2 linked regions of the Beijerinckia sp. 28-YEA-48 genome follow. The main gene of each other region encodes a partner of the protein of the gene in region 2 in a complex. Links are inferred from orthologs where the notes say so. Each region holds a gene or a part of one and is shown on either strand. Other genes may lie near its edges.

Region 1 (3,362 bases), 5.4 Mb from region 2 along the record:
GCGGCATGACGTTTTTCCGCTCTCTCGCCGGCGCCTTCGGTGTCGCCGTCTTCTCCACCTTTCTGATCAGCGCGCTGACGGCAGGCGCGATCACCATACCCGGCCACGAGAAGCTGGGCGCCGATCCCGGCATCGCACTGATGCGCGGCGATGCGAGCCGCTTGTTCTCGGCCAGCGAGGCGGATGCCTATCGCAGCATCATCGAAAATGGCTTCTCGTCCATTTTCGTGCTCGGCGCCGTGCTTTCGCTTGCCGCCGCCCTGTGCATGCTGTTCATCAAGGAACGGCCGCTGCGCGCCGGCAGCGGGCCGATGTAGTCATCGTCGTCAGTTTTACCGCACGCCCACAGGATCACGCCTGCGGCGTGTCCGGTATGACACCACAATCACCGCCGGAACGGCCGCGATTTGCCACCGCGCGAACCTGGTTTACCGCCGGTGCTCTTCGGTCGCGCTTCGCCGCCACCGAAATTATGCGGCCCCATGTCCTCGTCCGTCGGTTTGCGGATGCGCGACGTAGCCGGCGTGTTGGCGGCGCGGCCATATTTGCGTTCGCCCTGATAGGCGCCGGCCGCGTCTTCCACCGCCTGCTGGCGCGCCAGCGGATCCTCGGCGATGATCAGCTCCGTCGCCTGCAGGCGCTTGATTTCGTCGCGCATGCGGGCCGCACGCTCGAAGTCGAGATTGGACGCTGCCTCGCGCATCTCGCGTTCGAGATCGGCCAATGTCGCCTTGAGATTGTGCCCAACCAGCGCGATCTTCGCCACGCCGGTATCGACCGTGACGTGATCCTGCTCGTAGACCGAGCCAAGAATGTCCTGAATGCCACGGCGGATCGATTCCGGCGTGATGCCATGCTCGCTATTGTAGGCGAGCTGCTTCTCGCGCCGGCGCGTCGTCTCGGCCATGGCGCGCTCCATCGAGCCCGTCACCTTGTCGGCATAGAGGATCACCTTGCCGTCGACGTTACGCGCCGCGCGGCCGATGGTCTGCACCAGCGAGGTCTCGCTGCGCAGGAAGCCTTCCTTATCGGCATCGAGAATGGCGACTAAAGCGCATTCGGGAATGTCGAGGCCTTCGCGCAGCAGGTTGATGCCCACCAGAACATCGAAAGCGCCCAGGCGCAGATCGCGAAGGATTTCGATGCGCTCGATCGTATCGATGTCCGAATGCATGTAGCGCACGCGCACGCCGTTCTCGTGCAGGTATTCGGTGAGATCCTCGGCCATGCGCTTGGTCAGCACGGTGACGAGCGTGCGATAACCCTTGAGCGCCGTCTCCTTCACTTCGCCCAAGAGATCATCGACCTGGGCGCGCGCCGGGCGCACCTCCACCGGCGGGTCGATCAGGCCGGTCGGGCGGATCACCTGTTCGGTGAAGACGCCGCCGGTCTGCTCCATCTCCCAACTGCCCGGTGTCGCCGAGACATGCACGGTCTGCGGCCGCATCGCTTCCCATTCCTCGAAGCGCAGCGGCCGGTTGTCCAGGCACGACGGCAGGCGGAAGCCATATTCGGCCAATGTCGCCTTGCGGCGAAAGTCGCCGCGATACATGCCGCCAATCTGCGGCACGGTGACATGGCTCTCGTCGGCGAAGACCAGCGCATTGTCGGGCAGATATTCGAACAAGGTCGGTGGCGGTTCACCCGGCTTGCGGCCGGTGAGATAGCGCGAATAGTTCTCGATGCCGGCGCAGGACCCCGTCGCCTCCAGCATTTCCAGATCGAACATAGTGCGCTGTTCCAGCCGCTGCGCTTCCAACAGCCGGCCACCGTTATACAATTCGCCCAACCGCTGTTTCATTTCGGACTTGATGCCGGCGATCGACTGGATCAGCGTCGGACGCGGCGTCACGTAATGCGAATTGGCGTAGATTTTGACGAACTCGAGATCCTGCGTCTTGTGTCCGGTCAAGGGATCGAATTCGGCGATGGTCTCGATCTCGTCGCCAAAAAAGCCGATGCGCCAGGCGCGATCTTCATAATGCGCCGGAAACACTTCAATCGTATCGCCGCGCACGCGGAACAGACCACGCGAGAAATCGCCAAGCGACCGCTTGTATTGCAGGGCGACAAGATCGGCGATGAGCTGGCGCTGATCGATCTTCTCGCCGAGCTTCAGCGAGAAGGTCATCGCCGTATAGGTCTCGACCGAGCCGATACCGTAAATGCACGAGACCGAGGCGACGATGATCACATCGTCGCGTTCGAGCAGCGACCGCGTCGCCGCGTGGCGCATGCGGTCGATCTGTTCGTTGATCGAGGATTCCTTCTCGATATAGGTGTCCGTGCGCGGAACATAGGCTTCCGGCTGATAGTAGTCGTAGTAGGACACGAAATATTCGACGGCATTGTCGGGAAAGAAGCTCTTGAACTCGCCGTAGAGCTGCGCCGCCAGGGTCTTGTTGGGCGCCAGCACCAGCGCCGGCCGATTGGTGCGGGCGATGACCTGCGCCACCGTAAATGTCTTGCCCGAGCCGGTGACGCCGAGCAGCACCTGATCGCGTTCCCTTGCATCGACACCGGCCACGAGTTCGGTGATGGCTCTGGGCTGATCGCCCTTCGGCTCATATTCGGACACCAGTTTGAAAGGGATGCCGCCTTCCGATTTTTCCGGGCGGGCCGGGCGATGCGGCGTCCAGGGCTTTTCCTCGCGCAGGTTCGGATCGCCCTGTTCGAGCAATTCCTTCAGGGACTCGACCGTCGCCGTCGCGCCGGTCAGTTCCGGCTTGCGCGAACGCGAACGACCAGTGGGCTGCGGCAGGAAGGTTTTGGCCAGGGTCGGATCGATGCCCTCGGCCGTCCCGGCATCGAAGCCTTTTTGCGGCGCCTCGCCGAAGCCGCCGCGCGGTTCGTTCAACGCTGGATTGAGCAGGCTGGCGAGATGCTCGTCGAGCGGCTGGACGTCGGGACGCGACGCCTTGGCGCGCGTCGGCCGCACGGGGCTTTTCGGAGACTTGCTGGGTGATTTGGCCATGCCGGCAATATGGGGGGAGTCAGGCCTTGGGAAAAGCCGCAATCCTGTCAGTTTTTGTCAGCAGTGCAGGTTTTATCCGGAGCGTAAGCCCGCGAACCGCCGATAAAGAAAGCCCGCCGCCAGACCGGTCGCGGCGGTGACCAGAACATTGCTGGACTCCCCGGTCAGCATCGCCATGCCATAATCATAGACGGCGCCGCTGATGCCCCCGGCGATCGCATAGGCGGTCGGGCTGGTCATCTGGACGAAGCGCATCGCCATATGGCTCACCATCGTCGCAGTCACGGCGATCTGCGCGCCGTTCCACAACCCAAGCACGATCGCCAGCAGCAGCATTTGCGAACTGCCACCAAGTGTCATTTTCAGTCCGGGAATGATCTCGACCGGC
Region 2 (3,226 bases):
AAGCTCGCGCCCATGCCCAAACCGTCCCTTGCGCCCATCGAGGCCTGGGGCGTGCGCAATGCCTCGTGCCTTGAATGGACCGATGCCTGCCAGACCTGCGCGCGCAGCGCGAGCGGCAAGCCGCAATGTTCAACAGTGGGCATTGCTTGCGTGCGCAAGGCGGCGACCTGCACGAAACAGGCGCCGCGCTAAAGTTCTTTCTGAGATTAGAAGGCTGTCGAAACACCCTCGGTGTCATCCCCGACAGCCGCGCAGCGGCTGAGCGGGGATCCAGAGCGAGTGGTAAAGTGCTACTTGCAGTGATGATGCAACGCTTTACTGCGGGCTCTGGATTCTCGCTCGCGCTTCGCGCGTCGGGAATGACACTGAGAGCAGTACCGCGCGCTCCTGGATTGCTTCACTGCGTTCGCAATGACGGTGTGGTGTCTGCTCACGCCGCCTGAACGAAGCCTTCCAGCACCATCTTGCGGCCGGCCTTGTCGAAGTCGACGGTCAGTTTGTTGCCGTCGACAGCCGAGACCGTGCCTGAGCCGAACTTTTGGTGGAAGACGCGGGTGCCTTTGGCATAGGCCGACGAGGCACTCGATTTGGCGACGAGTTCGCCTTCGATCGTCTGCGGCCCGCGCTTGGATGGCGTGTTCCAGTTGGATTTGCCGCGCTCGCTGAAGCCGCCGCTTTTTTGGGCGCGCTGCCAGCCGGGCGTGTTGTAGGACGAGCCGAAGGTGTCGACCGCGTTGAAGCGCGATGCGGCATAGCCGCCATAGCTTGTCTGGCCACCCTCCACCACGTCGACATGGGCTGCCGGCAGTTCATCGAGAAAGCGCGATGGAATCGTCGATTGCCAGAGGCCGCGAATGCGGCGGTTGGTGGCGAAATAGATCTTGGCGCGCAAGCGGGCGCGGGTGATGCCGACATAGGCGAGCCGGCGTTCTTCCTCGAGGCCGGCGCGGCCCTGTTCGTCGAGCGAACGCTGATGCGGGAAGAGGCCTTCTTCCCAGCCGGGTAGATAGACGGTTTCGAATTCGAGGCCCTTGGCGGCATGGAGTGTCATGATCGACACGCGCTCGCCGCCCTCCTTGTTCTCCGCATCCATGACCAGGGAGATATGCTCGAGGAAGCCGCCGAGGTCGGGAAACTCCTCCATCGAGCGCACGAGTTCCTTGAGGTTTTCCAGGCGTCCAGCGGCATCGGCCGAACGGTCCTTCTGCCACATGTCGGTGTAGCCGGATTCCTCGAGGATTTGTTCGGCCAGTTCGTGGTGCGGTTTGCCCTCGATGAGCGCCGACCAGCGGGTGAAATCATCCATCAGCGCGCGAATGGTCTGGCGCGGCTTTGGCTTCAGTTCTTCGGTCTCGATCAGCTCGCGTGCTGATTGCATCAGCGGGATTTTCTGTCGACGCGCGTGATCGTGCAGGATCTGCAAAGTAGCGTCGCCGAGGCCGCGCTTGGGCACGTTGAAGATGCGCTCGAAGGCGAGATCGTCGGCGGGCTGCGCGACGCAGCGCAGATAGGCGAGCGCGTCGCGAATTTCGGCGCGCTCATAGAAGCGTGGGCCGCCGATTACACGATAGGGCAGGCCGAGCGTGACGAAGCGCTCTTCGAATTCGCGCATCTGAAAGGAAGCGCGCACCAGGATCGCCACTTCGTCCAGCGATTGACCCTTGCGCTGCAACTGCTCGATGTCTTCGCCGATGTTGCGGGCTTCTTCTTCCGAATCCCACACGCCGGTGACCGTCGGCTTCTCGCCATCGTCGCCATCGGTGAAGAGCGTCTTGCCAAGCCGGCCTTGGTTCTGGGCGATGAGATGAGCTGCGGCGGCGAGGATATGCGCGGTCGAGCGGTAATTGCGCTCGAGGCGGATGACGGTCGCGCCGGGAAAGTCTTTCTCGAAACGCAGGATGTTGTCGACGTCGGCACCGCGCCAGCCATAGATCGACTGATCGTCGTCGCCGACGCAGCAGATGTTGCGCGGGCGATCCGGCGTGCCCTGCGCCAGCAGGCGCAGCCACAGATATTGGACCGTGTTGGTGTCCTGATATTCGTCGACCAGAATGTAGCGGAAGCGGCGCTGATAATCGGCCAGCACGTCGGCGTTCTCGCGCAACAGGCGCAGGCCTTCGAGCAGCAGATCGCCGAAGTCAGCGGCGTTGAGGATTTTCAGCCGCTCCTGATAGAGCGCATAGAGATGGCGGCCCTTGCCATTGGCGAAGGCTTCCGCCTCGCCGGCAGGCACTTGCGCGGGACCGAGGCCGCGGTTCTTCCAATTGTCGAGCTGGATGGCGAGCGCGCGCGGCGTCCAGCGCTTGTCGTCGATATTCTCCGACTGGATGACCTGGCGCAGCAGGCGAATTTGATCGTCGGTATCGAGAATGGTGAAGCCGGATTTGAGGCCGACGAGTTCGGCGTGGCGGCGCAGGATTTTCGTGCCGATGGCGTGGAAGGTGCCGAGCCAGGGCATGCCTTCGGCGACTGGGCCGGCGAGGCCGGCGATGCGTTCCTTCATCTCGCGCGCCGCCTTGTTGGTGAAGGTGACGGCGAGGATTTCATGGGCGCGGGCGCGGCCGGTGGCGATGATATGGGCGATGCGTGTGGTCAGCACCCGGGTCTTGCCGGTGCCGGCGCCTGCCAGCACCAGGACGGGGCCGTCCATGGCTTCGACGGCGGCGCGCTGTTCGGGATTGAGCGCTTCGACATAGCGCGGCACGCCCATGGCGGCTTGAAGATTGGCTTGAACGTTGGCTTGGGCGCGTGCGGCGATGCCCCCGGCGCGCGGGGTGGGCGCGCGGGTGAAATCAGGTTCGTCGGCATCGTCAAAGGAAAAGGGTTCGGCCAAGGTCCAAGCTCTGTGCAAATTCTACGGAAGGCCGGAATTTCGGCCATTTCTACGAATCAATCAGCCTAAATGTGGGGTGTCGCGGCGGGAATGTCGAATGACGCTTCCGTCGGGTTCCAGCCTTTATAGCCCCATGCGAAAGCGCGCCATGATGACCATGATCGCCACCTGTAGCACCCCCTGGCTGGCGACCAGATAGAAATAGTTGCGGGATATGGCGGCAATATGGGCCGGATCGGGGTTCGGCTTACGCAATTCGCGATAAACGCGGATTTGGCTTGGCAGCAGCATGCCGAGCCCCTGAATGGTCAGGATGGTGATGATGGTCAAAGCCGCCGCCACCCAGCCGAAGGCCGGCCAGGGCGTGTCCAGATAGCCCAGGGCCTTAGCCAG

The links.
Region 1: the proteins of BLW50_RS00525 (region 2) and uvrB are in contact, whole or in part, in a crystal structure (PDB 7EGT), measured with the Thermus thermophilus proteins. The link is inferred for Beijerinckia sp. 28-YEA-48 from one-to-one orthologs. Residues at the interface, in WP_096412145.1 of Thermus thermophilus: His654, Arg656, Phe657, Gln666, Asp668, Glu669, Lys680, Arg681, Leu682, Ser683, Lys685, Tyr686, Ala687; in WP_096411307.1 of Thermus thermophilus: Glu23, Leu25, Arg26, Asp27, Gly28, Glu29, Arg30, Phe31, Arg55, Glu326, Asp327, Phe328, Glu379, Ser382, Gln383, His398, Gly400, Arg401.

The regions. Positions count from the first base shown.
Region 1 is NZ_FNSI01000001.1:5,489,993-5,493,354, reverse strand. Bases 181-3,362 are described here. They hold uvrB (excinuclease ABC subunit UvrB), read right to left. Parts: upstream 2,975-3,362; coding sequence 386-2,974; downstream 181-385. Other genes in these bases: BLW50_RS25805 (hypothetical protein), read right to left, coding at 3,047-3,362; BLW50_RS25815 (MDR family MFS transporter), read left to right, coding at 181-317. Also shown: more of BLW50_RS25815, read left to right, coding at 1-180. UniProt on the Escherichia coli protein: The UvrABC repair system catalyzes the recognition and processing of DNA lesions. A damage recognition complex composed of 2 UvrA and 2 UvrB subunits scans DNA for abnormalities.
Region 2 is NZ_FNSI01000001.1:116,596-119,821, forward strand. The notes cover bases 95-3,140. They hold BLW50_RS00525 (ATP-dependent helicase), read right to left. Parts: upstream 2,759-3,140; coding sequence 431-2,758; downstream 95-430. Other genes in these bases: BLW50_RS00520 (hypothetical protein), read left to right, coding at 95-192; BLW50_RS00530 (hypothetical protein), read right to left, coding at 2,957-3,140. Also shown: more of BLW50_RS00520, read left to right, coding at 1-94; more of BLW50_RS00530, read right to left, coding at 3,141-3,226. UniProt on the Escherichia coli protein: A helicase with DNA-dependent ATPase activity. Unwinds DNA duplexes with 3'-5' polarity. Translocates on single-stranded DNA with 3'-5' polarity. Initiates unwinding more efficiently from a nicked substrate than double-stranded DNA.